DNA from 2 places in the Paraclostridium sp. genome. Region 1 is predicted to be linked to the other one. Evidence: riboswitches for the same ligand, from Rfam matches in the RefSeq annotation. Region 1 holds a riboswitch; the other holds the start of a gene.
The links. A riboswitch is a leader RNA that binds a small molecule or an ion and turns the genes downstream of it on or off. The one in region 1 is predicted to bind FMN.
Positions count from the first base shown of each region.

Region 2: linked by a shared signal. The riboswitch ahead of ribD (bifunctional diaminohydroxyphosphoribosylaminopyrimidine deaminase/5-amino-6-(5-phosphoribosylamino)uracil reductase RibD) and the one ahead of ACRCYC_RS02625 (ECF transporter S component) in region 1 are both predicted to bind FMN.

Region 1 covers NZ_JBOFKN010000033.1:74,903-90,799, reverse strand. Annotated here, with positions in the region: gene metK (methionine adenosyltransferase) at 1-1,188, shown strand, start outside; gene recD2 (SF1B family DNA helicase RecD2) at 1,324-3,552, shown strand; gene ACRCYC_RS02655 (ComF family protein) at 3,566-4,297, shown strand; gene hpf (ribosome hibernation-promoting factor, HPF/YfiA family) at 4,912-5,463, shown strand; gene secA (preprotein translocase subunit SecA) at 5,587-8,259, shown strand; one part of gene prfB (peptide chain release factor 2) at 8,274-8,336, shown strand; one part of gene prfB (peptide chain release factor 2) at 8,338-9,387, shown strand; gene ACRCYC_RS02635 (Tex family protein) at 9,480-11,630, shown strand; gene ACRCYC_RS02630 (amidohydrolase) at 11,640-12,797, shown strand; FMN riboswitch at 12,869-12,988, shown strand; gene ACRCYC_RS02625 (ECF transporter S component) at 13,110-13,715, shown strand; gene ACRCYC_RS02620 (GNAT family N-acetyltransferase) at 13,808-14,653, opposite strand; gene tsaE (tRNA (adenosine(37)-N6)-threonylcarbamoyltransferase complex ATPase subunit type 1 TsaE) at 14,823-15,275, shown strand; gene tsaB (tRNA (adenosine(37)-N6)-threonylcarbamoyltransferase complex dimerization subunit type 1 TsaB) at 15,275-15,897, shown strand, end outside.
Region 2 covers NZ_JBOFKN010000193.1:20,451-36,347, forward strand. Annotated here, with positions in the region: gene ACRCYC_RS15170 (peptide MFS transporter) at 1-697, shown strand, start outside; gene pepI (proline iminopeptidase) at 927-1,808, shown strand; FMN riboswitch at 1,904-2,019, shown strand; gene ribD (bifunctional diaminohydroxyphosphoribosylaminopyrimidine deaminase/5-amino-6-(5-phosphoribosylamino)uracil reductase RibD) at 2,233-3,330, shown strand; gene ribE (riboflavin synthase) at 3,331-3,984, shown strand; gene ACRCYC_RS15190 (bifunctional 3,4-dihydroxy-2-butanone-4-phosphate synthase/GTP cyclohydrolase II) at 4,028-5,224, shown strand; gene ribH (6,7-dimethyl-8-ribityllumazine synthase) at 5,255-5,716, shown strand; gene ACRCYC_RS15200 (prolyl-tRNA synthetase associated domain-containing protein) at 5,941-6,423, shown strand; gene ACRCYC_RS15205 (SPL family radical SAM protein) at 6,534-7,427, shown strand; gene ACRCYC_RS15210 (methylated-DNA--[protein]-cysteine S-methyltransferase) at 7,485-7,946, shown strand; gene ACRCYC_RS15215 (PASTA domain-containing protein) at 8,332-8,853, shown strand; gene ACRCYC_RS15220 (hypothetical protein) at 9,078-9,596, shown strand; gene ACRCYC_RS15225 (response regulator transcription factor) at 9,780-10,463, shown strand; gene ACRCYC_RS15230 (sensor histidine kinase) at 10,463-11,617, shown strand; gene ACRCYC_RS15235 (hypothetical protein) at 11,702-12,193, shown strand; gene ACRCYC_RS15240 (efflux RND transporter periplasmic adaptor subunit) at 12,361-13,392, shown strand; gene ACRCYC_RS15245 (ABC transporter permease) at 13,433-14,572, shown strand; gene ACRCYC_RS15250 (hypothetical protein) at 14,597-15,148, shown strand; gene ACRCYC_RS15255 (ABC transporter ATP-binding protein) at 15,159-15,845, shown strand.

The DNA of each region.
Region 1 (15,897 bases):
AAACATTTATTTACATCAGAATCAGTTACAGAAGGGCATCCAGATAAAATATGCGATCAAATATCAGATGCAATATTAGATGCACTATTAAAAAATGATCCATTAGCAAGAGTTGCTTGTGAAACTACAGTTACAACAGGATTAGTATTAGTAGCAGGAGAAATAAGCACAAACACATATGTAGATATACCTAAATTAGTTAGAGATACAATAAAAGAAATCGGATACACTAGAGCTAAGTATGGGTTTGATGGAGATACTTGCTCAGTTATAACAGCTATAGATGAGCAATCAGGAGATATAGCTATGGGTGTGGATGAAGCATTAGAAAATAGAAGTGGTGAAATAACAGAAGATGAAATAGAAAAAATAGGAGCTGGAGATCAGGGGATAATGTTCGGTTTCGCATGTAATGAAACTGAAGAATTAATGCCTCTTCCAATATCTCTTGCTCATAAATTATCAAAAAGATTAACAGAAGTTAGAAAAAATGGAGAATTAGAATACTTAAGACCAGATGGAAAAACTCAAGTAACTATTGAGTACGATGGAAATAAAGCAGTTAGAGTACATACTGTTTTAATATCAACTCAACATTGTGAAACTGTAAGTAATGAAACTATAAGAAGAGACTTAATAGAAAAAGTTATAAAAGTAGTTATACCAGAGGCTCTTTTAGATGAAGAAACAAAAATATATATAAATCCAACAGGAAGATTCGTTATAGGAGGACCTCAGGGAGATACAGGTCTTACAGGAAGAAAGATAATAATCGATACTTACGGAGGATACTCTAGACACGGCGGAGGAGCTTTCTCAGGAAAAGATCCTACAAAGGTTGATAGATCTGCTGCATATGCTGCAAGATATGTTGCTAAAAATATAGTAGCAGCAGGGCTTGCTGAGAAATGTGAGATAGAATTAGCTTATGCTATCGGTGTTGCTAGACCATTATCTGTATTTATAGATACATTTGGAACTGGAAAAGTTAGTGAAGAAAAGCTTGTTGAATTAGTAAATAAGCATTTTGACTTAAGACCAGGAGCAATAATAAGAGATTTAGAATTAAGAAAACCAATGTACAAAAATGTTGCAGCATATGGACATTTTGGTAGAACAGATTTAGATTTACCATGGGAAAGAACAGATAAAGCTGAAATTTTAAAAAGTGAAGCATTAGCTAACTAATAACAATAGTATTGGGTTTTAGATATATAAGAAGACTGTAATTTTACAGTCTTCTATTTTTTTTATTTCTATTTACTTGTATAATAATAATTAATTATGTAAACGATAAAGTTAGTATTTTTTAGGAGATTACTTATGGAAAAAATAGAAGGAATGATAAGTGACATTGTATTTAAAAATGAAGATAATGGGTATGTTATTGCTCATTTATCAAATGAAAACAGTGATGTTGTCATAGTTGGATGTATGCCAACTTTAACAGAAGGAGAAAGTATAGAAGTTGAAGGAAAATGGGTAAACCATAAAACATATGGGACTCAATTTGAAGTTAACAGTTTTATGCCAGTTACCCCATCATCCATAGAAGGTATATATGTGTACTTATCTTCTGGAATGATAAAGGGTATAGGAGAGAAAATGGCTAAAAGGATAATTAATAAATTTGGAGTAGATACGCTAGATGTAATTCAAAATACTCCACATAGATTATCTGAAGTTGACGGTATTGGTACTAAAAAAATAGAACAAATAGCAAAAAGCTATGAAGATAATAGAGAATTAAGAAATATAATAATGCAATTATCTCCTTATGGAATAACTCCCAACTTTTGTCTAAAAATATATAAAAAATATAAAAATAAAGCAATAGAGGTTATAAGTAAAAATCCATATAAATTAGCTGAAGATGTTAGAGGAATTGGATTTAAAGTAGCAGATAAGATAGCATCAAATTTAGGTATAGATAAATATTCAAAGGATAGGATAATGCAAGGTATATTATATTCACTTAACCAGTCCTTAGCTAGTGGACATACATATTTACCAGAAAGCATACTTATAGAAGAATCGAGTAAACTTTTAGAAGTAGATAAAGATTACGTGTCAGACTCGATTATAAGCTTAGCATATGATCAAAAAATTCATATTGAGAGAGGCATGGGAAGTGAAGATCATATATATTTAATACCATATTATTTATCTGAAAATGGAGTTTGCAAGCAAATAATTAAGTTATCTCAAGCAAATTTTAAAGATCTAAATATAGATGTAGAAAAAGAAATTGAAAAAGTAGAGAACGAAACAGAAATAAAACTTGCAAAAAATCAGGCATTAGCAGTTGAAGAAGCTATAAACAGTGGATTAGTAGTAATAACTGGAGGACCTGGAACGGGAAAAACAACTACTATAAATACAATTATAAAAGTATTTGAAAATAATGAACAAGAAGTAATATTAGCAGCTCCTACAGGTAGAGCAGCTAAAAGAATGAGTGAAACATCTAATAAAGAAGCTAAAACAATCCATAGATTGCTAGAAATGGGATATGCTACAGATTCAGAAGAATTAGTATTTTTAAAGGATGAAGATGATCCAATAAAAGCAGATGTAGTTATAGTAGATGAGGTTTCTATGGTTGATATTGTACTTATGTACAGCTTATTAAAAGCTATAAAGCCAGGAACTAGATTAATATTAGTTGGAGATAGTGATCAGTTACCTTCTGTTGGGGCAGGAAACGTCTTGAAAGATATTATAGAATCTGAGGTTATAAATGTAGTTAGATTGACAGAAATTTTTAGGCAAGCACAAGAAAGTATGATAGTAGTCAATGCCCATAGAATAAATCAAGGTTTACCACTACATTTAAATGCTAAAGGCAAAGATTTTTTCTTTATAAAAAAGGACACAAATGAAGAAATATTAGAAGAAATAGTTGGTATAGTAAATGATAGACTTCCTAAGTTTTATAATTTAGATAAATTAAAAGATATACAAGTATTAGCTCCTATGAGAAAAGGAGATTTAGGTGTAGCTAATTTGAATGTTGAATTACAAAAGTATTTAAACAAAGAAGAAAAATATAAGGTAGAAGAAACACTACAAAAAAGAATTTTTAGAGTTGGCGATAAAGTAATGCAAGTTAAAAATAACTACACAAAAAAATGGGAAACAGAAGATAAAAGTGAAAGTGGAGAGGGTATATACAATGGAGATATAGGTTATATTTATCATATAGAAAAAGAAAATAAGGTTATATATGTTTTATTTGATCAAATAAAAATAGTATCATATGAATACTCTGAATTAGATGAGTTAGATCATAGTTTTTGTACAACGATACATAAGAGTCAAGGCAGTGAGTTTCCCGCTATCGTGATACCTGTAACTTGGGCTCCACCAATGCTATTAAATCGAAATTTGTTATATACTGCTGTAACTAGAGCGAAAAAATTAGTAGTACTAGTAGGTAATGTTAAATACTTAGAATATATGATTAAAAATAATAAAACTAATGATAGACATTCTAATTTAGGTAAAAAACTAAATAAATTAAAAAAAGAAGGGCTGTTGGTAAAAAATTAGTTCAATAACTGACATGCTAATAGAATTGGTATATCCTAGTAATATAAGCTGTATCATATGCAATAAATCTATTAGTAAAGAAAATATTTATTCTTTATGTAAAGATTGTTTCAAAGAATTAAATTTTATAAATGATGGATGTATAAAATGTGGGAAGACAATAATAAATAACGCTATAGAGGAAATAAAAGTAGAACAATTATTAGAAGGGTGTCATGCTTGCTTAAATAAAAATTATTATTTTGATAAAGCTATAGGATGTATAGAGTATGATGATCTTAGTAAAAAAATAATTTTTGGATTTAAGTATAATAATAAAACTTTTATGGCACGATACATAGCAAATATAATTAAAGATAAATTAGAGAATGAAAGTATAGAGTATGATTATATATTATATGTACCATTGCATAGAAAAAGGGAAAGAAAAAGAGGATTTAATCAATCAAAAATTATAGCTAATAAATTGGGAAAGATAACTGATAAAAAAGTAATAGATTGTATATATAGAAATAAAAATACATTAAGATTATTTAAATTAGCAAACGATGAAAGAGCAAAAGAATTAAAGAATGCATTTAAACTAAGCGATGATATATGTATATGTAAAAATAAAAAAGTATTATTAATCGATGATATATTTACTACAGGAAGTACTGCAAATGAAATATCTAAATTATTAAAAATAAGAAATATAGATACTATATATGTATGTACATTTTTGACTAGAATAAATTGTTATTGACATATAATAGATAAGATATTAAAATAAATTAGTAGTATGTTAGGTCTGTGGTTGAAAGTTCATGCCAGTTGCAGGCAAAAGGACCCACGTAAGTTAACCCTAAAAATGGGGTTGATGATCATGGTGCAGCTTAGAAGTAAGACCTGCCGACAATAAAGTCGAGAGAGTCAGTAGTGCGGCGAACCCAAGCGAAATCTCCAGCAGGCGAGTGTGGGGGCAAAGACCAGGTCAGCTAAAATATTACAAAAGTACCTTTATCGGTGCTTTTTTTTTATTTGAAAACAAATTTTCTTAAGTTTATTCGACAATATGACAATAATAAACAATTTAATCACAAATAAACATTAGTTCTGTGGATTAAATAGTAGTAAAAAATGTGTAAAATTAAACAATTGAGTACTTATTAACAATTCTATCCACATTATCCACAGGTTATGACTATAAATAAATCCACAAACTGATAATAATGTAAAATAATTCGACAAAAATAAATTAATTTAAGCTGAATATTATAATTATAAGAAGCTAACAATAAAAATAAAGGAAATTCAAATTAAGCATAGAAATATATATATAAGTGTTTATACTTGTATATTCTGAAGGGAGATGTTCTTATGAGAATAACAATATCTGGGAAACAAATGGAATTAACAGACGCAATAAAGGATGCAGTAGAGGAAAAGTTAGAAAGATTAGATTGCTACCTTCATCCAGAAACAGAAGTGAAAGTTACTGTGAGTGCTAAAAAAGCAAGACAAAAAGTAGAGGTAACTATAATACCTATAAGTGGACCTATAATAAGAGCAGAAGATACAGAAGAAAATTTATATGCAGCTATAGACGTAGCATATGATAAGCTTAATACACAATTAAGAAAATATAAAAAAAGAGTTCAGGATAGACATCAGTCAAATGAAAGTATAAGATTTAACCATATAGAAGATTTAACTGAAGAAGAATTAAATAGTGATAATGAAAACTCTATAGACATTTCTATTGATAGACGTAAAAAGTTTAATATGAAACCAATGAGTGCAGAAGAAGCGGTATTACAAATGGATTTATTAGGACATGATTTTTTCATATTTACAAATACACAAACAGACAATATATCAATAGTATATAAAAGAAAAAATGGCGGTTACGGAATGATAGAACAAGATTAGAATTTAATTTGATTATTAAAGCTATCGATAAAAATAAACATCGATAGCTTTTTAAATATAAAATATAATGATTTTATGGTAAAATGTATATTATACATATAATGGACGAGGAGAGGTAATTAAATGGGTTTCTTAGATAATATATTTAATATAGCTGATAAAAGAGAAATGAAGAAATTCAACAAAATAGTTGATGAGATAGATGCTTTAGAGCCTAAATTTCAGGAGATGTCAGACCGAGAGTTAAAAAACATGACTAAAGTTTTTAAAGAAAGACTTAACAATGGGGAAACGGTCGATGATATACTAACTGAAGCATTTGCAGTTGCTAGAGAAGCTTCAAACAGAGTACTTGGAATGAGACAATATAGAGTTCAGCTTATAGGTGGTATAGTACTTCACCAAGGTAGGATAGCTGAGATGAAGACTGGAGAAGGTAAGACTTTAGTTGCTACAGCTCCAGTTTATTTAAATGCATTAACAGGCAAAGGTGTACATGTAGTTACAGTAAATGACTACTTAGCAAAACGTGATAAGGAACAAATGGGGAAAATTTATGAATTCTTAGGAATGACAGTTGGAGTTATAGTTCATGGACAAAACCCTCAAGAAAGAAAAGCACAGTACGAATGTGATATAACTTATGGTACAAATAATGAATATGGATTCGATTATCTAAAAGATAATATGGTTATACATAAAGAGCAAAAAGTACAAAGAGAATTAAATTATGCAATAGTCGATGAGGTTGACTCAATATTAGTGGATGAGGCTAGAACTCCTCTTATAATATCTGGACCTGGAGATAAATCTACACACTTATATGCTGATGCAAATACTTTTATACATACTTTAAAAGATGATAATTTTGAAATAGACGAAAAGCAAAAATCTATATCGTTAACAGAAAGTGGTATACAAAAAGCTGAAGTTTATTTTGGAGTTGATAATATAACTGATATAGCTCATATAGAACTATATCACCATATAAATCAAGCTTTAAAAGCACATAAAATAATGAAATTAGATGTAGATTATGTTGTTAGAGATGGAGAAATAGTTATAGTCGATGAATTTACAGGAAGACTTATGTTTGGTAGAAGATATTCAGAAGGATTACATCAAGGTATAGAAGCAAAAGAAGGATTAAGAATACAAAGGGAATCTAAAACTTTAGCAACTATAACATTCCAAAATTACTTTAGAATGTACAATAAGTTATCAGGTATGACAGGTACAGCCAAAACGGAAGAAGAAGAATTTAAGGCTATATATAAAATGGATGTTGTTCAAATACCAACTAATAAGCCGATTTTAAGAGAAGACTTAGCAGACTCTGTATATAAAAGTGAATTAGGAAAATTCAATGCAGTTGTTGAAGATATAATAGAAAGACACAAACATAAACAACCAGTGCTTGTAGGTACAGTTTCTATAGAAAAATCAGAAGTACTGTCTATGCTTTTAAAAAGAAAAGGTGTTAAGCATGAAGTTTTAAATGCAAAGAATCATCATAAAGAGGCAGAAATAGTAGCACAAGCTGGTAGATTAGGGGCTGTAACTATAGCAACTAATATGGCAGGTCGTGGTACCGATATAGTTTTAGGAGGTAACCCTATATTCTTAACTAAAAAAGAAATGAAAAAAATAGGATATCCTGAAGAAATAATAAATACAGTTGATGCAGATATAGAAAGTTTAGAAATAGAGTTAACAGAAGAAATAGTAAAAGCTAAAGCTGATTATGATAGAATAATTGAAAAGTATAAAGAACAGATAAAAGAAGAGCAAAGTCAAGTTATAGAAGCTGGAGGCTTGTGTATAATAGGTACAGAAAGACATGAGTCAAGAAGAATTGATAATCAGCTACGTGGGCGTGCTGGTCGTCAAGGTGACCCAGGTAGTTCAAGATTTTATATAAGTTTAGAAGATGAACTTATGAGGCTGTTCGGAAGTGACAGAATTTCTGGAATGGTTGAGAAAATAGGTTTAGATGAAGATACACCAATAGAAGCTAAGATGTTAACTAAATCAATAGAGAATGCTCAAAAGAAAGTTGAAGGTAGAAACTTTGGTATAAGAAAGCACGTACTTCAATATGATGATGTTATGAATAAGCAAAGAGAAATAATATATGAGCAAAGAGGTCGTGTATTAGAAGGAGAAAACTTAAAAGAGCAAATTCAAACAATGATATCATCAATAATAGAAGGTGGATATGATATATATGTTACTGATAAGGGATTAGATTTACATGCTTATAAAGAATATTTATACCACACGTTTATGCCAAAAGGCAGTTTAGAAATTGATAATCTTGAAAATATGAAAAAAGAAGAAGCAATAAATGCTATATATGAGGTTGCTAATCAAATTTATAATGCAAAAGAAGAGGTTGTTTCAACTGAAAGAATGAGAGAGATAGAGAGAGTGATACTTCTTCAAGCTGTTGACTCTTATTGGATAGATCATATAGATGCAATGGATCAATTACGTCAAGGTATAGGTCTTAGAGCTATAGGACAACAAGATCCAGTTGTAGCATATAAATTAGAAGGATTCGATATGTTTGATAATATGACAAAAGCTATACAAGAAGATACTGTAAGATACTTATATAACTTTACAATCGAAGAGCCTATACAAAGAAAACAAGTAGTAGATGTAGATAAAATTTCTTCAAACGCTGATGCTGATCAAGGAAATAGAACTGTTAAAAAAGATGAAGAGATTGGTAGAAATGAAGAATGTCCTTGTGGAAGCGGTAAAAAATATAAAAAGTGTTGCGGAAGATAATTTGGAGGTTGCACATGCTTAATATACAAGAATATAGACATAAGATAGAAAACATGTTTAAAAATATAGAAGAATTGAGGGCTTCTCTTTGACATAGAAGGCCTAAGTGAAAAAATAATTAGAAATGAAAAAACAATGAGTGAGCAAGAGTTTTGGAATGATAATGAAAAAGCACAACAAGTTCTTCAAGAAAATAAAAATTTAAAAGATATTGTAGATGAGTTCAATCATCTACAATCATCTTTAGAAGATATAGAAGTTCTTTTAGAGTTAGCACAAGAAGAAAGTGATATGTCGTTAGAAAAAGAAGTTGATAATACTATAAACTCTCTTGAAAATGAGATAGATAAAGTTAAAATAAAAACTTTATTAAGCGGAGAATATGATAAGAATAACGCTATATTATCTATAAATGCAGGGACAGGCGGGTTAGATGCTCAAGATTGGGCTGAAATGTTGCTTAGAATGTATGATAGATGGGCTAATGCTAAAGGATTTAAGGTTAAGACTTTAGATTTATTGTCTGACACAGAGGCAGGTATAAAAAGTGCTACTATACAAATAGAAGGTTTAAATGCCTATGGATATCTAAAATGCGAAAAAGGTGTTCATAGAATGGTAAGAATATCACCGTTTGATCCATCGGGTAAAAGACATACGTCTTTTGCTTCGGTAGATGTTATACCAGAATTAGACGAAAGCATTAGTATAGATATAAATCCTTCGGATTTAAAAATAGATACTTACAGAGCATCTGGAGCTGGAGGTCAGCATATAAACACAACTGATTCGGCAGTAAGGATAACACATATACCAACAGGTGTAGTTGTTCAATGCCAAAATCAAAGATCTCAACACAGTAATAAAGATACTGCTATGAGAATGCTAATGGCAAAACTTATAGAACTTAAAGAATTAGAACAAAAAGAAACGATAGAAGATTTACAGGGTAAATATTCACAAATAACTTGGGGTAGTCAAATAAGATCTTATGTATTCCAACCATATAAATTAGTCAAAGATCATAGAACCAATGCTGAAATTGGAAATGTTGATAGTGTAATGGATGGAAATATAGATTTATTTATAAATGAATATTTAAAAATGAGCAAAGTAAATAATTCATAGAACTTAAGGCTTAAGAAGTTAATTCTTAAGCCTTCTTTTAAATGTTAAGAGCTTATAAACTGGAGAAAAGTGAATTTTAGGAGGAATTTAAATTGGATATAAATCAAATTTTAAAATCAGAGTTAAATTTAAGAGACTCGCAGATAGAAAATACTATAAAACTTATAGATGAAGGAAATACGATACCTTTTATAGCTAGATATAGAAAAGAAATGACTGGAGAAATGAGTGATGTAACTCTTAGAGCATTTTATGATAAATTAACATATTTAAGAAACTTACAAAGCAGAAAAGACGATGTAAGAAGAATTATAGAGGAACAGGGAAAATTAACTGATGAATTAGTTAAAAACATAGAACAAGCTAAAACTCTTCAAGAAGTTGAAGATATATATGCTCCATTCAAACAAAAGAAAAGAACTAGAGCAACTATAGCAAAAGAAAAAGGGTTAGAAGAACTTGCTATGGCTATGTTAAATGAAAAAATAGATTTAACTCTAGAGGCTAAAAAATATATAAATGAAGAAAAAGACGTTAATTCACAAGAAGATGCGTTAAAAGGTGCAAAAGATATAATAGCTGAAATAATATCAGAAGATGCTAAGCTGAGAAAGTATATAAGAGATTTAGCTTTAAGAGAAGGTATAATAAGCACTAAAAATACTAAAGATGAAAAGTCTGTTTATGATATGTATTATGAATATAGTGAAGCTGTAAAAACTATGGCTCCACATAGAATTCTTGCAATAAATAGAGGAGAGAAAGAAGAATTTTTAAAAGTTAAATTAGAGATAAATAATGAAAAAATAGTAAATCATATAGTTGCTACTTATATTAATAATAATAATAAATCTAATGAAGATGAAATAAAATTATCTATAGAAGATTCATATAAAAGATTGATTTTTCCTTCAATAGAAAGAGAAATAAGAAATCATTTGACAGATTTAGCACATGAAAGAGCTATAAGTGTATTTGGTCAAAATATAAAAAGTTTATTGCTTCAACCACCGGTAAAAGATAAAGTTGTAATGGGATTTGACCCTGCTTATAGAACTGGATGTAAGATAGCTGTAGTAGATAAGAATGGAAAACTTATAGATTACACAACTGTATACCCAACTAAGCCTCAAAATGATGCTGAAGGAGCAAAGAAAATTTTAAAACAGCTTATAGAAAAGCATAATATAGATATAATTTCTATAGGAAATGGAACTGCATCAAGAGAATCAGAACAATTTGTTTCTGAAATGATAAAAGAAATGAACAGAGAGGTTCAATATACAATAGTAAGTGAAGCAGGGGCATCGGTTTACTCTGCATCAGAACTTGCAAATGAAGAACATCCAGATATAAACGTATCTATAAGGGGTGCGATATCAATAGCAAGAAGATTACAAGATCCATTGGCTGAATTAGTTAAAATAGATCCTAAAAGTATAGGTGTTGGACAATATCAACACGATCTTAATAAAAAAAGGTTAGAAGAAGTACTAGGTGGTGTTGTTGAAGATGCAGTAAACTCTGTTGGAGTTGATTTAAATACAGCATCATATTCATTACTTGAACATATAGCTGGAATAAGCAAAACTATAGCTAAAAATATAATTGAATATAGAGAAGAAAATGGGGACTTTACATCTAGAGCTCAAATTAAAAAAGTAAAAAGATTAGGACCACAAGCATTTACTCAATGTGCAGGATTTATGAGAATAATAGATGCTAAAAATCCTTTAGATAATACATCTGTACATCCAGAAAGTTATGATGTATGTAAAAAGCTTTTAGATAAAATAGGATATTCATTAAATGATTTAAAAGATAGAAGTATAAATGATATAGATATTAAGATAGAAGATATAGGACTTAATACATTAAGTGAAGAATTAGAGGTAGGGGTAATGACTTTAAAAGACATTATATCTGAAATAAAAAAACCAGGAAGAGACCCTAGAGAAGAAGGTATGAAGCCTGTACTTAGAACTGATGTATTAAAAATTGAAGATATAAAAGAAGATATGATTTTAAAAGGAACGGTTAGAAATGTAGTAGACTTTGGAGCGTTTGTTGATATAGGAATAAAAAATGATGGGCTAGTTCATAAATCACAAATGAGTAATAAATTTGTAAAAGATCCTATGACTATCGTTACAGTAGGCGATGTAATAGATGTAAAAGTTATAGGGGTAGATTTAAAAACACAGAGAGTTTCTTTAACTATGAGAGATGTTAAAGAAATATAGGAGGAATAAATGCTGTTTATAAAAAATGGAATTATAAATACTGTTACTAATGGAGTAATTCAGGGTGATATACTTATAGAAAACGGGAAAATAATCGAAATAGGAACGGATATAGTAGCACCACTAGATGTAGAAGTTATAGATGCTAATAAAAATTTAGTATTCCCAGGATTTATAGATGCACACACGCATTTAGGTTTATGGGAAGATGGAATGGGATTTGAAGGAGCAGATGGAAATGAAGAAACAGATCCGATAACTCCTCATTTAAATCCAATAGATGGAATAAATCCAATGGATAGAAGTTTTGAAGAAGCTAGAAATGGAGGAATAACATCTGCATGTAGTACTCCTGGTAGTGCTAATGTTATGGGAGGACAATGTATAGCAATAAAAACTGTTGGTAGAAGAATAGATAAAATGGTCATAAAAAATCCTGTAGCATCAAAAATAGCATTTGGAGAAAATCCAAAAAGCTGTTATGGACAAGACGATAAAACTCCTCAAACTAGAATGGCAATAGCTGCTATGTTAAGAGAAACTTTGAAAGAAGCTGAAGAATATTTAGATGCAATACTTCTTTATGAAGAAGATGATGAAAATGAAAAGCCAGATTATGATATTAAAATGGAAAGTTTATTACCTGTATTAAGAAGAGATATCCCATTTAAAGTTCATGCGCATAGAGCTGATGATATGTTTACAGCAATAAGAATAGCAAAAGAATTTAATTTAAGATTAACACTGGACCATTGCACAGAAGGACATTTAATAGTTGAAGATTTAATGGAAGAAGGATATCCAGTTGTAGTTGGACCATCACTTTCAGAAAGATCTAAAATTGAACTTAGAAATTTAACTTTTGATACAGCTGGAATATTATCTAACGCTGGAATGGATGTAGCATTAACTACGGATCATCCAGTAGTTCCTCTTCATTATTTACCAATATGTGCAGGAATTGCAGTCAAACATGGGATGGACTCACAAAAAGCTATAGAAGCGATAACTATAAATTCAGCTAAAACATTAGGGATAGAAGATAGAGTTGGATCTATAGAAATAGGTAAAGATGCAGATATAGTTATATGGGATAACAATCCACTAGAAATTCAAAGTAATGTATTATACACTATAATTGATGGTAAAGTAGTTTATAGAAAATAATTGGAATTAAATTATTGACATATAAGCAGATACTTAATAATATATAAGTGTAAGGAAAATTAAATAGCACGTAAGATCTTCGGGGCAGGGTGAAATTCCCTACCGGCGGTATAGCCCGCGAGCTACATTTTGTAGCATGACTTGGTGAGATTCCAAGGCCGACAGTAAAGTCTGGATGAGAGAGGATTAGTAAAAGCGTATAAAACATATAAATACATGTATTTATTTTTAATATACTCAAAAACTAAGCTCGAAGAGATTCTTCGGGCTTTTATTTTTTCCTAATATAAATAACATTAGGAGGGTACTAAAATGCAACAAATAATGAAAAGAAGGAAGTCAATGTCAACTAATACGATGACGAAGATAGCAATATTATCAGCAATATCTTATATACTTATGTTTATATCTATCCCGATACCGGGAATATTTCCAGATTTTTTAAAATTGGATATATCAGATGTTCCGGCTATATTTGGAGGGATGACGCTAGGTCCAATTGCAGGTTTTACAATAGTACTTATAAAAAATTTATTTCAAGCTATGACAGCTTCAACAACTGCATGGATAGGAGAAATAGCAAATTTATTAATAGGTGGGTCTTATGTGGTTATAGTATCATTGGTATATAGACAAAGAAAAAGTTTAAAAGGATTATTATTAGGATTTACATTAGGAACTATGGCTATGATTGTAATAGGATGTTTAACTAATTACTATATGCTGTTACCTTTTTATGGAACAGTAATGCCAATGGAAGCTATAATAAATATGGGTAATATGATAAATCCAAAAGTAACTGATTTAGGAAGTTTTGTTATTTGGATGATAGCACCTTTTAATTTGGTAAAAGCTGTTGTGATTTCGTTAGTAACATTGCCTCTGTATAAAAAAATGGAAGTTATACTTAAAAAATAAATTAGTTTATAAATAAGAAATGAGTATGTTAGGGTAATAAAAATAACCCTAGTATACTCATTTTTTTAATAGATTATTTATTTTATAAAAAATTAATTACTATATACATAATAAACACAGTCTTTTTCGAAGTTAGACATAGATTCAAAATTATTATTTTTAAGTTTATCTATAAGTTCATCATAAGGATTTGTTATATAAATTTCAGCTTCCTTAGATTTATATTTCAATAAATAGTAGTTAGTAGCATCATTTATTCCTTCAAATGTATTATCTATACATATTATAGAAGGACATCCTTTCATTTTAACTATGCACTTATGCCCATTAACTATTACTAATGAATTACTTTCAACTAAATCATTGTAAATAGTCTCGCATAAATTTAAAAATGTAAATCCATAAGTTAATTTATTATTGCAAGTTTTAAAGTAATCTAGATTTTTAAAATCATTATAAGATATTTTCCAAGTTTCTATTTTAAAATCATTAATATTTAAGTTTGAATTTTTTACAAAATCATAGTCTTTAAATATAATAAGACAACTTTGTTCTAAATGAAAATTTTTAGCTTTCATCATTTTAATGCTAGCTTGAGTATCTATATGAGTACACATTGCAATATTAGTGATTTTTTTATTTTTTAAATCTTCTCTTGCTAAATTAAATAACATATCTGAAATAGCGTGTGCAAGCTGTTGACCTCTATAATCTATATGTACTCTAAGTCCTTCAAGCCACCCTTGTTTGTCTGGTAGGATTGTATATTTGCCAACTGCAACAACTTTATCATCTTTTATTAATCCTAGAAAACAACCTTCTTTTTCATCAACCCACTTATGAAATATTTTAGGTAAATAATCATGTCCATCCCAAATATCTTTAGAAATATCGACTATATCGTCATAATCCTCATGTGTAAGAATTTTATAATTCAAAAAATCGCCCCCTTTATAATAAATAATATTATCATAAATTACACAAATATATGATATAGAATAAAAACTTTGTAAATCTAAGCCTTTATAATAGTATGTGGTTATAATATAATAATATCTGTTACATTATAATTTAAATAAAGAAGTCTTATTTATGGAGATGATATAGATGGTTAAAATATATTTAGAAAATGAAGAACAAACAAGAGAAATTGGATATAAGCTAGGTAATTTGTTAACACCTAAGAGTGTAGTTTGTTTAATAGGAGACTTAGGAGCAGGAAAAACTACTATGACTCAAAGTCTGGCACAGGCTTTAGAAGTAGATGATTATATAACAAGTCCTACTTTTACAATAGTAAATGAGTATGAAGGAAAAATGCCTTTATATCATTTTGATGTGTATAGAATTGGAAGTAGTGATGAAATGTATGATATAGGTTTTGATGAGTATATAAATGGAGACGGAGTTTGTATAATTGAATGGGCAAACTTAATAGATGATATACTTCCAGATGAATACTTATATATAGAAATGAACTATAAAGAAACAGGAAGAGAAATGATATTAACTCCAAAGGGAGAAAAGTATGAAGAAATAGTTAAGGAGTTGGCTAAGTAATGAAAATATTAGGTATAGATACTTCTACACAAGCAGCAAGTGTATGTATTATCGAAGATGAGAAATTAATATGTGAGTACACTATAAATTCTAAGAGAACTCATTCACAAAAACTTATGTTAATGATTGAGTCTATGATAAAAGAAAGTGATTTAAGTATAAAAGACATTGATGCAATAGCTATATGTATAGGACCGGGTTCATTTACAGGACTTAGAATCGGAATGGCTACTGCAAAAGCTATATCACATGTAAGAAACTTACCAATAATAAGTGTAAATTCGCTAGAGTCATTAGCATTTAATATGAACCTTTGCGATAAAACGATATGTTCTATAATAGATGCGCAAAGAAATCAAGTATATACAGGTAAATACAAATTTGAAAATAATGAATTTAAAACTGTAGAAGATGTAAATGTAATAGCTGTTGATGAACTTATAGAGGAACTATCAAGTAAAGATGAAGAATTTATATTAGTTGGAGAAGCTACATCTTTATATATAGACAAGCTTTCTGAAGTAAAGAATATTTCTATAGCATCAGCATCTAACAATGTAAACAAGGCAAGTAGTTTATGCGTGTTAGGCATTATGAAATATGAAAAAAATATAGATATTCA
Region 2 (15,897 bases), on a different contig from region 1:
AGGTAAAAAAGGAGAAAGATCTGGGGAAGCACCTTTAACTAAGAAAGAAAAATCAAGAGTTGGGGCAATAGTTTTCATTACAGTATTCTCTATAGTATTTTGGATAGCATATTACTTAATGAGTATGCCAATAGTATATCACTGGGGACCAGAAGTAGCTACTGCAAATCATGCAAACTGGGTAATAGGAAACTTTACAGTACCTTCAGCTTGGTTTGACTCATTAAATGCATTTTCTTGTATAGCTCTTGGACCTATATTAGCTGTAGTTTGGAGTAAACGTGCAAAATCTGCTAAAGGAGATTTAAGTATGTTTAGAAAAACTGCATTAGGTATGATGTTACTTGGATCAGCATTTGGAGTAATGGCGTTAGCTGAAATATTAAGAGGTGATGGTCAAGCAAGTTTATTATGGATAGTAATGATAGGTGTATTAATGACATTAGGTGAAATGGTATTCTCACCACTTGGAAATTCATTTATAAGTAAGTTCTCACCAGGTAAACTTTTAGGATTAATGCTTGGTATATGGCCACTTGCAGTATTTGTTGCTAGTAAAGTATATGGATATTTATATGAATTTTTATCAACAATGCCATTTGCATCTGCATACGGTGGAGTAGCGGTAGTTGTAATTGTATGTGGAGTAGTATTATGGGGATGCGATAATAAACTAAACAAACTTGTAGAAGATTAATATATAAATCTATATTTAAAAGATCAGGATGATACCCCTATGTCGTATTTCGCGATATAGGGGTATCATTATATAAAAATAGTTGGGGTGGAGATTATTTCTTTTTATGATATACTATTTATAAAAGGAAGTATAAAAAATCAAGTACAAATTGAATATGGTTTAGAATTTTAAAATAGTCTTGCTAATAAGAGGATAACGTTTCTAAAGACAAATTGGAGGGATAAACATGAAAATAACTGAAGGATACATGCCTTTTGAAGGTTTTAAAACCTATTATCGTATAGTAGGAGAAGCAACAGAAGGAAAGAAGCCATTAGTACTGCTTCACGGAGGACCAGGTTCTACGCATAACTATTTTGAGGTATTAGATAAGATAGCAGAAAGTGGTAGACAAGTAATAATGTATGACCAAATTGGTTGTGGTAATTCATTTGTAAAAGGTCATCCTGAGTTATTTAATGCTGATACTTGGATAAAAGAGCTTATTGAACTAAGAAAGCACCTAGGGCTTGAAGAAATTCATCTATTAGGTCAATCTTGGGGAGGTATGCAGGCTATTTGGTATGCTATTGAACATAAACCAAAGGGGATTAAATCATATATTCTTTCATCTACTCTTTCTTCAGCAAAGCTTTGGGAAAAAGAGCAAAAAAGAAGAATATCATATATGGATAAACAAGATCAAAAGGCGTTACTTGATGCAGTAAACACTGGAGATTATTCTAGTAAAGAATATAATAATGCCTTAGAAAAATTTATGGAAATGTATTGTGCAGGAGAGTTAACTGAAGAATCTCCAGAATGTTTAAGAAGACCTAAAAAATCAGGTTCTGAAGCATATGTTGTAGGGTGGGGACATAATGAATTTTCTCCTACAGGTACCCTTGCTGGATATGAATTTACAGACAGATTACATGAAATAAAGGAACCGTGTTTAATAACTAGTGGAGCAATAGATTTATGTTCACCATACATTGCAAAAACTATGTATGATAGAATTTTTAATAGCAAATGGGAACTATTTGAATATTCAAGACACATGCCATTTGTTGAGGAAAATGAAAAATATATAGAAGTTTTAACTAAATGGTTAAATGAAAATGATTAATAAATAAATGATGAAATAATAATCTATTTTTATTATATATATAAATATATTGTTGACATATAAAATTATATAGAGTACTATTTAATTAAAATTGAATAGATCTTCAGGGCAGGGTGCAATTCCCTACCGGCGGTAAAGCCCGCGAGCCTATATGGCATGATTCGGTTAAACTCCGAAGCCGACAGTAAAGTCTGGATGAAAGAAGATAATATAAACGTAAGATTACTCTAAAGTATTGTACTATAGTAGTGTTATTTATGCTCTGAAATATTTAATATTTCAGGGCTTTTTTAATTCTATAGAAAATAAATTAGAATTATATTTTATGTATAAAATGTATAGAAAGCCCTGAGTATTTATTCTCAGGGCTTTATTTTATAATTGCCCGGAGTTTATTTAAAATCAAAAATAAGGAGGTGAAAGTATGGATAAATACTATATGGACATTGCATTAAGTCTAGCGATTAAGGGAAAGGGAATGGTAAATCCAAATCCGATAGTTGGAGCAATAATTGTGAAAAATAAAAGGATTATAGCTAAAGGCTATCATGAAAAATATGGAGAAGCTCATGCAGAAGTAAATGCTTTTAAAAATGCAGAGGAAAACGTATTTGGAGCAACTATGTATATAACTTTAGAGCCATGTTCTCATTATGGTAAAACACCACCTTGTGTTGATAAGATAATAGAGAATAAAATTGCTAGAGTTGTTATTGGTGTGCTAGACCCTAATCCCCTAGTATCAGGGAAAGGGATAAAGAAACTACGAGACGCAGGAATTGATGTAATGGTGGGTGTGTTGGAAGAAGAATGCAGAAAAGCAAATGAAGTATTTATTAAATACATTGAAAAGAAAAAGCCATTTGTAGTATTAAAATCTGCAATGTCATTAGATGGAAAGATAGCTACAGCTTTTGGAGAATCAAAGTGGATTACTGGAAAAAAATCAAGAAGCCAAGTGCATAAATTAAGAAATGACTTATCTGCTATTATGGTTGGAGTAGATATAGTGATAATGGATAATCCTCAGCTAACATGTAGAATGTTAGAAGGTAGAAATCCAATAAGAATAATCGTAGATAGTGAACTTAGAATTCCTAAAAATTCAAAGGTATTAGAAAATACAAATGATATAAAAACAATAATTGGTACTACACAAAAAGTAGAAAAAGAAAAAGTAGATTACTTAGAAAAACTAGGAGTAGTTATTATAAAAACTAAATCAAAAGATGGAAAAGTGAATTTAAAAGAATTAATGATTAGGTTAGGTGAATTAAAAGTTGATAGTATTCTTTTAGAAGGAGGAGCAACTTTAAATTACTCAGCCATAGAAGCTGAAATTGTTGACAAGATTTTAATATATGTAGCACCAAAAATTATTGGTGGAGTAAAGTCAAAAACTCCAGTAGGGGGAAATGGAATAGAACAACTTAAAGATGCTTTTAAAGTTAAAGATTTGAATGTATCAATAGTTGACGAAGATATTTTACTTCAAGGATATATAGGAGATGAGGAAATCTAGATGTTTACTGGAATAGTTGAGGAAATAGGAGTTATTAAAGAAATTAAAAAAGGTGGTAAATCTTCAAAGTTATCAATAAAAGCAAATAAGGTTTTAAATAAAACTCATATAGGAGATAGTATTGCAACAAATGGAGTATGTCTTACTGTAACGGATTTGAATGGAGATAGTTTTGAAGCTGATATTATGACAGAAACCTTAAGAAGAAGTAATCTTGGAAGTCTTAATATTGGTAGTTACGTTAACTTAGAAAGAGCCTTAAGTTTAGATAAAAGACTAGGAGGACATATAGTTAGTGGGCATATAGATGGTACAGGGACTATTGTATCGTTCATAAAAGAAGATAATGCTGTATGGATTACAGTAAAAGCTTCAATTGATATTTTAAAATACATAGTACATAAAGGTTCAATAACTATAGATGGTATAAGTTTAACAGTGGCTTATATAGACAATAGCTGTTTTAAAGTTTCTATAATACCTCATACAGCAAGTGAAACAACATTACTTAATAAAAAGATAGGACAGACAGTAAATCTTGAATGTGACTTAATAGGTAAATATGTAGAAAAATTATTAAGGTTGAATATAGATAAAAATAATAATAAAAGTTCACTAAGTGAAGATTTTTTAAAAATTAATGGTTTTTTATAGATTCTAGAAAATTAGATTCATTTAAAGATAAGGAGAAGATAAAATGTTGAAATTTAATACTATTGAAGAAGCTTTAGAAGATATAAAAAAAGGAAAAATAGTAATAGTTGTTGATGATGAGGATAGAGAGAATGAAGGAGATTTGTTAATGGCTGCTGAGATGGTAACGCCTGAAGCTATTAACTTTATGGCCACATATGGAAGAGGGCTTATATGTATGCCTATAGAGGAAGAAAAAGCAAAAAAATTAAGTTTACATCCTATGGTAGAAAATAATACGGATAACCATGAAACAGCTTTTACAGTTTCTATTGATTATATTGATACTACTACTGGGATTTCTACTTATGAAAGAGCTTTAACAATACAAAAAGTATTAGAAAATAGTGAACCACTAGATTTTAGAAGACCAGGACATGTTTTTCCACTTATAGCTAAGTCTGGTGGAGTGTTAAAAAGGGTTGGACATACAGAAGCAGCAGTAGATTTGTCTAGACTTTCTGGATTAGAACCAGCAGGTGTTATTTGTGAAATTATGAGCACAGATGGAACTATGGCTAGAACACCTGAGTTAATAGAGTTTGCAAAAGAACATAATCTTAAGATAATAACTATAGCTGATTTGGTAGCTTATAGAAGAGTACGTGAGAACTTAGTTGAAAGAGTTGTAGAAGTTAATATGCCAACAAAATATGGGGATTTTAAGATGTATGGTTTTATAAATAAATTAAATAAAGAGCATCATGTAGCTTTAGTTAAAGGTGAAATAAATGAAAATGACTCAGTTCTTACAAGAGTTCATTCAGAATGTTTAACTGGGGATGCTTTAGGGTCGTTAAGATGCGATTGTGGAGAACAATATGATGCTGCAATGAAAAAAATAGCAGAAGAAGGTAGAGGTATTCTTTTATATATGAGACAGGAAGGTAGAGGTATTGGTCTTATAAATAAATTGAAAGCATATGAGCTTCAAGATAAAGGTTATGATACAGTGGAGGCAAACCTTATGTTAGGATTTCCAGCAGATATGAGAGATTACGGAATTGGAGCACAAATACTAAAAAATTTAGGCGTTAGAAAGTTGAGACTTATGACAAATAACCCTAGAAAACTTAATGGGCTAAAGGGTTATGATATTGACGTAGTAGAAAGAGTACCGATTCAAATGAATCATAATGAAAAAAATGAATTTTATTTAAAAACTAAACAAGAAAAATTGCAGCATATGCTTAATTATTAAAATTAATATATATTAACGGAGGAATTGAAAATGAGAATGATAGAAGGCAATTTAGTAGCAGAAAGTATTAAGGTAGGTATCGTCGTAGGAAGATTTAATGAATTTATAGTTTCAAAATTATTAGGTGGAGCTATTGATGGATTAAAAAGACATGGGGTAGATGAAGATAACATAGATGTAGCATGGGTACCAGGAGCATTTGAAATTCCCTTAATAGCAAAAAAAATGGCTAAAAACGAAAAGTATGATGCAGTAATATGTCTAGGTGCAGTCATCAAAGGGGCAACACCACATTTTGATTATGTATGTGCAGAAGCTTCAAAGGGAATTGCTTCAGTTTCACTATATAGTGAAAAGCCAGTGATATTTGGAATATTAACAACAGACACAATTGAACAAGCTATTGAAAGGGCTGGAACTAAAGCTGGAAATAAAGGTTATGATTCTGCGGTAACAGCTATTGAAATGGCAAATTTATTAAAACAATTTTAGTATTATTAACTACATAAAAATTAAGTAAAGAGCATTGTAAAGTATGTTAATGTGATGAGCATCTAATTTTAGAGGCAGGTGGTATTCTAGATAATAAAGTTATTAATGAAATTTATATATAAATATAAAAAACTCATATCGATTTGATATGAGTTTTTTATAACTTTAATCAAAATAAAAAATATGTAATAATATACTTATATAAATTCAACAGGGGGAAAATAATGAAAAGAGCAATATATGCAAAATTAGATGAACTAAATATAAAATGTCAAGTACTAAAACATGAAGAGGTATTTACAGCAGAGGAGTTTTATGAAGTAACTAAAGATATGCCAGGACATCACTGTAAAAATTTATTTTTAAAAAACTCAAATAAAAGTATGAACTACTTATTAGTAGCAAAACATGATAAAGCTGTAGATTTAAAGGATGTAAAAGCTCAAATTGGAAGTAGTAGACTTTCTTTTGACTCACCAGAGAGATTATACGAATTGATGAAGGTAACGCCTGGTAGTGTAAATCCTTTTAGTGTTATAAATGATATAAATAGTAAGGTAATATTATTAATAGATAATGATTTATTAGACAGTCAAAATCTTAATTTTCATCCGGCTATAAATACGGAAACATTTAATATAACAGGTAATGATTTTAATAAATTTTTAAAATATGCTAAAAATACAGTTATTAAAGTAAAGATATAAATTAATCGATTAATAAAATATTACAAAGTAATCTGAGTGAAAAAATATTATATTTTAAAATAGTTTATGGAAAATATAATAAATAGATAATTAAAAGGATTGATGAATTTATGGAATTTATACCAACCAAAACAATTGTATCTAATTATAAAGAAAGTCCACAATGGTTTGGAATAAACTATACTATGAATATCTATAAAGGTTGTTGTCATGGTTGTATATATTGTGATTCTAGAAGTAATTGCTATCAAATTATAGATTTTGATAGAGTTAGAGCTAAGGCAAATTCAACTCAAATAATAAAAAATGATTTGAAAGCCAAAAGAAAAAAGGGGGTAGTAGGAACAGGAGCTATGAGTGATCCATATAACCCCTTTGAAAAAACATATATGTTAACAAGAAAAGCTTTAAAATTAATAGATGAGCACAAATTTGGTATATCTATAATCACTAAAAGCGACCTAATAGTTAGAGATATAGATATATTAAAAAAAATACAGATTCATTCACCTACGATGGTTAAAATTACAATAACTACATTTGATGATGAACTATGCAAAAAAATTGAAAGAAATGTATCAACAACAACTGATCGATTTAAAGCTTTAAAAAAATTATCAGATAATAATATATATTCAGGGGTGTTGTTAATGCCAATACTACCTTTTATTAATGATACTGAAGAAAATATAAAAAATATTATAAAAAAAACATATGAATGTGGGGCTAAATTTGTTTTCAGTTATGGATTGGGAGTTACATTAAGAAATAATCAAAGGGATTACTATTTTGAGCAATTAAGAAAAATATTTCCAAATCAAATGATAGATAAAAAATATATTGAAACATATGGAGATGTATATGAAAATAGCTCTACAAAATCTGAATATTTGTGGAAAGTATTTAAAGAAGAATGCGATAAATACAATCTATTATATGATATGCAAGATATTATAAAAGACTATAAAAGCAAATATGAAGTTAAGCAAATTACTTGGTTTTAATAATTTTACATAAATACATATTATATATAAAATATGGTTATCTAAGGAGACGTTCACATGCTAGAAAAATATTATTACGAATCACCTATTGGAATACTAGAGATAAGCACGACAAAAGAAGAATTAATTTCAATCTTATATGTAGATGAAAAAAAAGAAAATACACAAACTAATGTAATTTTAAATGAAGTTGTTAGACAATTAGATGAATATTTTAATGGATATAGAAAAGAATTCAATATTAAATTTAAACTTAAAGGAACTGAATTTCAAGAAAAAGTATGGAATTCTTTAATAGAAATTCCTTATGGAGAAACAGTATCTTACAAATATATAGCTAATAGAATCGGGAATGAAAAAGCTGTAAGAGCAGTAGGAAATGCTAATGGAAAGAATATTATAAATATAGTTATTCCATGTCATAGAGTTATTGGAGCCAACAAAAGTTTAACTGGATATGGTGGTGGACTAGATAGAAAGTTATGGCTTTTGGAACATGAAAAAAATTGTAAAAAATAAAGAAAACTTAATATTCTATTGGTGTATGAAATGAAAATAAAAACCATTCATATTATTTTATATGAGTGGTTTTTATTTTAAATATAAAGCCATTATGCAATAATATTAAAAATTGGAACAGTGTAAAAAACAAATATAATATTAGATTGTAGACAAATATTTTTGAAATTTTAGTCTCTAGCTTGACCATCACTGATACTTGATTTTTATTATATTAACTAAAACTTGAGACAAAAAATTGGTAAATACAATTAAAGTTTTATGTTAAAAGTAACGATAACATATATTATATGTTATCGTTACTTTTAACATAATAAAGTGATAGAGTATATAATTACTGCTGGGGATTTTTAAGTAGGGTAAAATATGTAGAAAGGTAATTTACATGAAAAAATTAGCTATTATAAGTATTGTAGGTGGAGTTTTTAGTTTAGCATTAACTGTAGGTTTTATAATTATAAAGTTAAACAATGATAATTTGTTTGGGGATGTTGAGAAAAAAATAATGTATATAACTGAAAGTAAAAAAAATGAATTCAAAGAGATGAAAGAAGATAAAACGGATGGCAAAACTAAGTCTGAGAAAATAGAAAGTAAGGATAAAAATGAAATAATATACACAGAAGGAAAAGTTCCAAATTTTAAGGGATATAAGCAAACAGAGGTATATGAATTTGCAAAGAAACATGGTGTGAAATATGAGTTAGGAGAAGCTGTACTTACACCAATATATAATTTAAAAGGAACTATTGCTAAACAATCAATTGAACCAGGTGAGAGTATTACAAAAGATAATAAGATTAAGATTAGTATATATGTATTTGATGGGCATTATGATCCTAATAATGGGGAGGATAAATGTCATGATGAAGAGGGTAATTTTATGAAAAATAATACCGATAATTAGAATATATAAATTTATTAACTGGTTTCATATTCAAAAATAGGAAGAGGCTATGTATATTTGATTCGAAACATAATTCGTTTAAATATAGAAAAAATGCAAGTGAATATATTGAGAATTTAGTATATTTAATGATAATATATATAATAGTGATAAAAGCCTAGAGAACAGGATTGGTGTGCTAGGCTTTTAAATATGCAAAATTTGAGTATAGAAAGGTATTATATATGAAGAAAGTAGTAATTATAAGTGCTACGGTAGCAATCATAATTATAGCACTAGTAGTAGTTTTAACAATGGAAAAACTAAACAATATCTATTTAGATGAAGAGAAAAATAAAACTGAATACATAGGTACTAAAATTCATGATTTAAAAGAGTATAATCAATCATATATTGATGAATTTATTCAAAATAATGATATAAAATATGACAATGGTAATTTAATAAAAATAGATGAAAATAAATCAAAAGAATATATAGGTTTAAATAAATCTTATTATCAAACTAAAATTTATGAAGCTCAACGTATGACTGCTGCAATGGAAAGTTATAGCTCAGCAGACACTATATTAAATGAGATGTGGGGAGAACTAAAAAATATAGTAACAACAGGTGAATTTGAAATTTTAAGGGTGGGGCAAATAAATTGGATAAAAGATAAAGAAAATATTAGTGATATGCAAATTAAATCTAGAATGACTATTGAGAGATGTAACTATTTATTAAACACATATTATAAATAATTTTAATTTCACTCAAAGTATAAGTATAGTACATATAGTATATTTGATCATAAAAAATCTTGAACAGTAATTGATTTTAGGATATGAAAAATTATTTAATAATATACTTCAAAATCAACTTAACAAAAACTTTATATAATTAAGTGTATAATAGTTAAGATAATGTTTAGGGGAGGCATAAATATGAGAATATTAGTAGTAGAAGACGAAGTAGATTTATTAGAAGCTATATCAGAAGGTTTAAGAATAGATGGATATGCAGTTGATACAAGCGAAGATGGTGAAGAAGGTTTAGAATTAGCTATTGTAAATGATTATGATCTTATAATTCTTGATTTAAACTTACCAAATATGGATGGATTAGACATATTGAAGAATATAAGAATTAATGATAAATTAACCAAAATATTAATACTAACAGCAAGATCAAGCATAAAAGAAAGAGTAAAGGGACTTGATTTAGGAGCTAATGATTATTTAGTAAAACCATTTCATTTTGACGAACTAGAAGCAAGGATAAGATGTTTACTTAGAATTAAATTTATACAAGAAGACGAGGAACTTAAGTATAAAAATTTAAAAATAAATATAAAATCAAGAAAAACTTATATAGATGATTATGAAATAAAGTTAACAAAAAAAGAATTTGCTATATTAGAATATTTAATGAAAAACATAAATAAAACAATCAGTCAAGAAGAACTCATTGATCATGTATGGGATAATAGTGTTGATATGTTTAGTAATGCAGTTAGGGTTCATATTAATTCATTAAGAAAAAAATTAAAAGTTAAATTAGATGAAGATATAATCAAAAATGTGGTTGGAGTTGGATATATAATAGAAACAGCTAAGGAGGAAATTTAATGAATTTAAATTTATCACTTAGACTTAAAGTAACAATTATAAATACTATAGTACTTATAGTTTGTAGTGTGTTATTAACTTTAAGTACTTCTTTTTCAGCAGCGAAAACTATAGACTCATTAGAGAATATTCCTTTAAATAATTCAGCTATTAGCACAACCCAAGGAGATCAGAATAAGTTAGACAGTGTAGAAGGAATACCTGCTAAAAATGTAACTAATTCATTTAAAATAGAAAAAGAAAAACTAGCAATTACAAGTTTTATTTATATGATAATTGTAATCATTTTAGGATGTATAATAACATATTTAGCAACAGGTAAATCGTTAGAAAGTGTAAAAAAATTAAATGATGAAATAAAAGATATTAGTGAACATAATTTATCTAAAAAAATAAAAGAAGAAGGACCTGAAGATGAAATAAAAGATTTAACTAAATCTTTCAATAGTATGTTAACAAGGATAGAAGATGCTTTTGAAAGTCAAAAACAGTTTTCATTAAATGTAGCACATGAACTTAGAACGCCTTTATCAGTTATAAAAATGAAAATAGATGTATTTAATAAGCGAAATGAACATACACAAGAAGATTATATAAAGTTAATTCATGTAATAGAAAATAATAACAATAGGCTATCAAAAGTAGTAGAAGAATTACTAAGTATTTGTAATAAAGGTAATATAGAATTTCGAGATAAGATAAATTTAAATAAAGTTATTAAATCTATTGTTGGTGAACTTGAAGAAGTTACATCACGAAAAAATATAAATATAGTTATTGATGAAAATATAAGTAAAAATGCATACAAAGAATTTTATGGTAATGAAGATCTTTTATATAGGGCAATGTATAATTTAATAGAAAATAGTATTAAGTATAACCATGAAAATGGATACGTAAAAATTTATTTAAATGAATACACTAATTTTATAAGCATCATTGTTGAAGATAGTGGAATAGGAATAAAAAAAGAAGATTATGAAAATATATTTAAACCTTTTTATAGGATAGATAAGTCTAGATCAAGAAAAATAGGAGGATCGGGGCTTGGTCTTTCAATAGTTAAGAATATAATAAATGAACACAATGGAACTATTGAGGTTAAAAGCGATGGAAAAGGAAGTAAATTCACTATTAAAATTCCTTATAATTAATATTTCTTAACAAAAACTTTATATACTTTTCGTTATTATAAAATTAATCAAAATAATTATAATAAAAATGAGAGGAATATAAATATGAAAAAGATAGTTTTGTGGGGAAGTGTAGTATGTGTAAGTTTGGTATTAACTGCATGTAATGGAGTTAGTGAAAGTCAACATGAAAAGGAAGTTAAAAGTAAGAAAGAAGAACAGACTGAAGAAAAGTTTCTTACAAAAGAAGAAATGGAAAAAATTAATGAAAATGTAGTGAAAACTATAAAAGAAAATACAAAATATAAATTTGCTAAGATTATGAAAATACAAGATACAAAAATAGATGTGGCATTTCTAAACACCCCAGAAGATTATGATGATAAGGGGTACAATGATAATTTAGATATAGATACTACTAAGTTAAAAGAAACAGGAGAAAATGCTAACATTGATTTAATAGGTGTAGATAGCAATATGTTATTTAGCGATATAAAAGAAGGAATATATGTAAGAATAGGAACTTATGAGCCGAAAGAAAAAAATGAAATAGATATTGAAGATAGCAAGGTAATTAGTGTAGATAAAGTTAATTAAATAATTAAGAAAATAAAATGCATTTTATACAGTAAATAAAAATTTACAGTATAAAGTGCATTTTTATTTTTAAAAATTTTTATTTAAAATAAATTTCTTAACAGAAACTTTATACCTATTTTAGTATAGTTAAACTATAAAAATGAAGTGGAATATGGAGGGGTATTATGTTAATAAAAAAGAAATTAATAGCATTAACAGTAGTTGCATGTTTGGTAGGAGCTAGTTGGTTAATGCTTAAACCTAAAAAAGAAGAACCATTAAAAAAAGATAAGGAACACATAGCTATAGTGGATGATATAAGAGTTGCAATAGAAGGAGAGGGAGAAGCTAAGTTAGAAGGAATTGATCACAATTTTGAAACAAGTGGAGCTCTTGAAAAAATTTATGTGAATAAAGGTGACAAAGTAAAAAAAGGAAGTAAGTTAGCTAAATTATCAGATAAAGATATTAATTCACAAATAGATGAGTTGAAAATAGAACAAGACACTAAATCAGAAGCATTAAATCAATTAAAAAATCAAAAAAATAGTGCACCAGAAGATACATCAATAGATTTGCAAATAAAAACGGCTCAAGGTGAATTAGATAAAGTGAATAAAAAAATTGAAAACTTAAAACTAGATCTTAATAAATTGTATGTATATGCAAAAAATGATGGGGTAGTTATAGATATTAAGGGCGAGCTAGGAGCGGCTGTAACACCTGCAAATCAAATTATTGTAGTAGGAAATGAAAATAAAATATATTTAGATGTTTTGCTAACTCAAACAGATATTGTAAAAGTGAAAGAAGACCAAGAGGTTAAAGTAACTTTTGAGACTTATCCAGATATTGAAGTTGATGGGACCGTGAAAGAAAAAAGTTACACAAGTGTAGGGTCTGAGGAAGATGTAGACTATAAAGTTAAAGTAGAACTAGATAATAAAGACGTAGAACTTTATCAAGGTATGACTGCAGAAGTTGAATTTATAATAAAAAACAAAGAAAATGTATTGCAAATACCAAGTAAAGCTATAACAAATAAAAACAATAAGCAAATAGTTAAGGTTAAAGATGGCGAAAAAACAAAAGAAGTAGAAGTAAAAACAGGATTTTCTGACGGAAAGGTTACACAAATACTACAAGGATTAAAAGAAAATCAGGTTGTAATAGAAGAAAGGAAGGTGGGAGATTCTGAAAGTCCAGGAGCTAATTAATATTATATTTATAAACTTAAAAGAAAATAAATTTAAGGTTATTCTTACCTCTCTTGGAATTATAGTAGGAACAGTAACTATTATAATGGTAATTGCCATTGGAAAAGGTGGAGAGGAAGAGGTAAAAAAACAGTTTGAAGGATTAAGTGCAGGAAGTATTTTTATAAATCTTAACTTTGAAAATCCAGATTTAGATATAGTAAATATTGAACCTCTAGACGAAGAAAAAATGCAAAGTATAATGGATGATTCAAATAATATAAGTAAGGTAGGCTTGAATGTATCAAGTTCTACTAGCGTGAAAATACGAGGTAAGGATAGTGTTGAGCCGGTGGTAGGTATAACTAATGAATTCAATGATATAAACAACATTGAGATACAATTTGGAGATACCTTAAATGAAAAACATCAACAATCAAAGGAGAAGGTATGTGTATTAGGAGAAAGTTTAGCACAACAGCATTTTACGGATGCTCAAAGTGCTGTAGGAGAGTCTGTAAAAATAGGAGGTAGAACTTATAAAGTCATAGGCGTTTTACAAAAAAAAGGTGATGGAATGCAAGGAGTAAGGCCAGATCAAAGTATTTTTATACCATACTCTACTGCATATAAATATGTATATGATGAAAAAAGTTATCAACCTCAAGGAATTGCTTTAGTTGAAGATTTAAATAAAGTTGAAGATGGAATACGTGATATTCAAAATTCTCTAGACTATATATTTGATGGTGAAGCTAATAATTTTAAAGTTGAAGATGCAGGCAATAAGATAGAAGCAGCTCTTGCATCAGCAAAGACTATGAATATACTTTTAATGTCTGTGGCAACTATTGTTTTTATCGTTGGAGGTATAGGAATAATGAATGTATTATTTGTAGCAGTAAATGAAAGGACTAAAGAAATAGGTATATTAAAGGCTTTAGGAAGTTCAAGTAAAGATATATTATTACAATTTTTAATAGAATCTATATTAATAAGTACTATTGGAGGAATATGTGGAATAATTTTAAGTTACTTATTAATACCATTAACAAAGTATTTAGGAGTTCCTGTTTTGTTTACTCTACATGGAAAGATAATAGCATTATTATTTGCAATTATAACAGGGACTGTATTTGGAATATATCCAGCATACAAAGCATCACAGTTAAAGCCAGTAGAAGCATTAAGTTACGAATAAATTAAAATAAGAGGAGAAATTAATATGAAAAAACCATTATTATTAGGATTAGTTATATCAATAGCATTAGGAGTTACAGCTTGTAATTCAGAAAAAGAAGAACAGAAGGAAGGTATAAAAGATAAACCTAGAAATGAGCAAAAACTAGATAAGCAAGGTCAGAAGGAAGACCAATTTATTTATGGTAAAGTAAAAAGTATAGTAGGTAATGAAATAGAGTTTGAATTAGCAAAAGATCCAGGAAAAGACATAAAAGCTGTTGATAAAGAAGAAGTAGAGAAAGACAAAGAAAAAAAAGATGAAGTACCTGCAACTATGACTACGAAAGCAATGAGTAAAGAAGATGATAAAAAAGTGTCTGTAGGCGATATAGAAAAAAATGAACCTTTAGTAGAGTTAGAGTTTACAGGTGATCTAAAAACTATAATGATACCAACGGGTGTAAATATAAATATATTGTCGGCTAGAAGTGGAGAAGGGTTATCATCTATAAAAGAAGGAACATATTTAAAGTTATCAGTAGATGACAATAAATCAGAAACTCCCACTATATTATCAGTAGATGTAATATCATAGGTACTAAATTATGGATTACATAATAGATATATCAAATGTTAATAAGTCCTACAGTGTAGGAGATGAAAAGTTACATGTGTTAAAGGATATTAGTTTAAAAGTTGAAAAAGGGGAATTTATATCAATACTAGGGCCTTCTGGATCAGGAAAGTCAACACTTATGAATATTATAGGGTGTATGGATATATTAGATGATGGAAGTTATAACTTAGATGGTAAGGATATAGGTAATTTAGATGACAATTCTTTAGCTTTAGTTAGAAATCAAAAGATAGGTTTTATATTTCAAAAATATCACTTAATACCAAAATACAGTGTTATACAAAATGTAATGATGCCGCTTTTAATAAGAGGTGTAGATAAAGAAATTGCTAGAAATAAATCTATTGAAAAGTTAAGGCTTGTGGGATTAGAAGATAGGTTAAAACATAAACCAAATGAACTTTCAGGGGGACAACAACAAAGAGTTGCTATAGCTAGAGCTCTGGTTTCGAATCCAGCAATCCTTTTAGCAGATGAACCAACAGGAGCATTAGACTCAAAAACAAGTAAAGAAGTATTACTATTATTCAAAGAGTTAAAAGATCAAGGAAATACTATTGTAATGATTACACATGATAGAAATGTTGCAAATGTTGGAGATCGTATTATAACTATTGTTGATGGTAAAATAGAAATAAATGAGAAAAAAGTTTAAGATTTAGTTTATAAAAAAGCTTTAGAAAAAGTTATAATCGGCGTATAAGTAT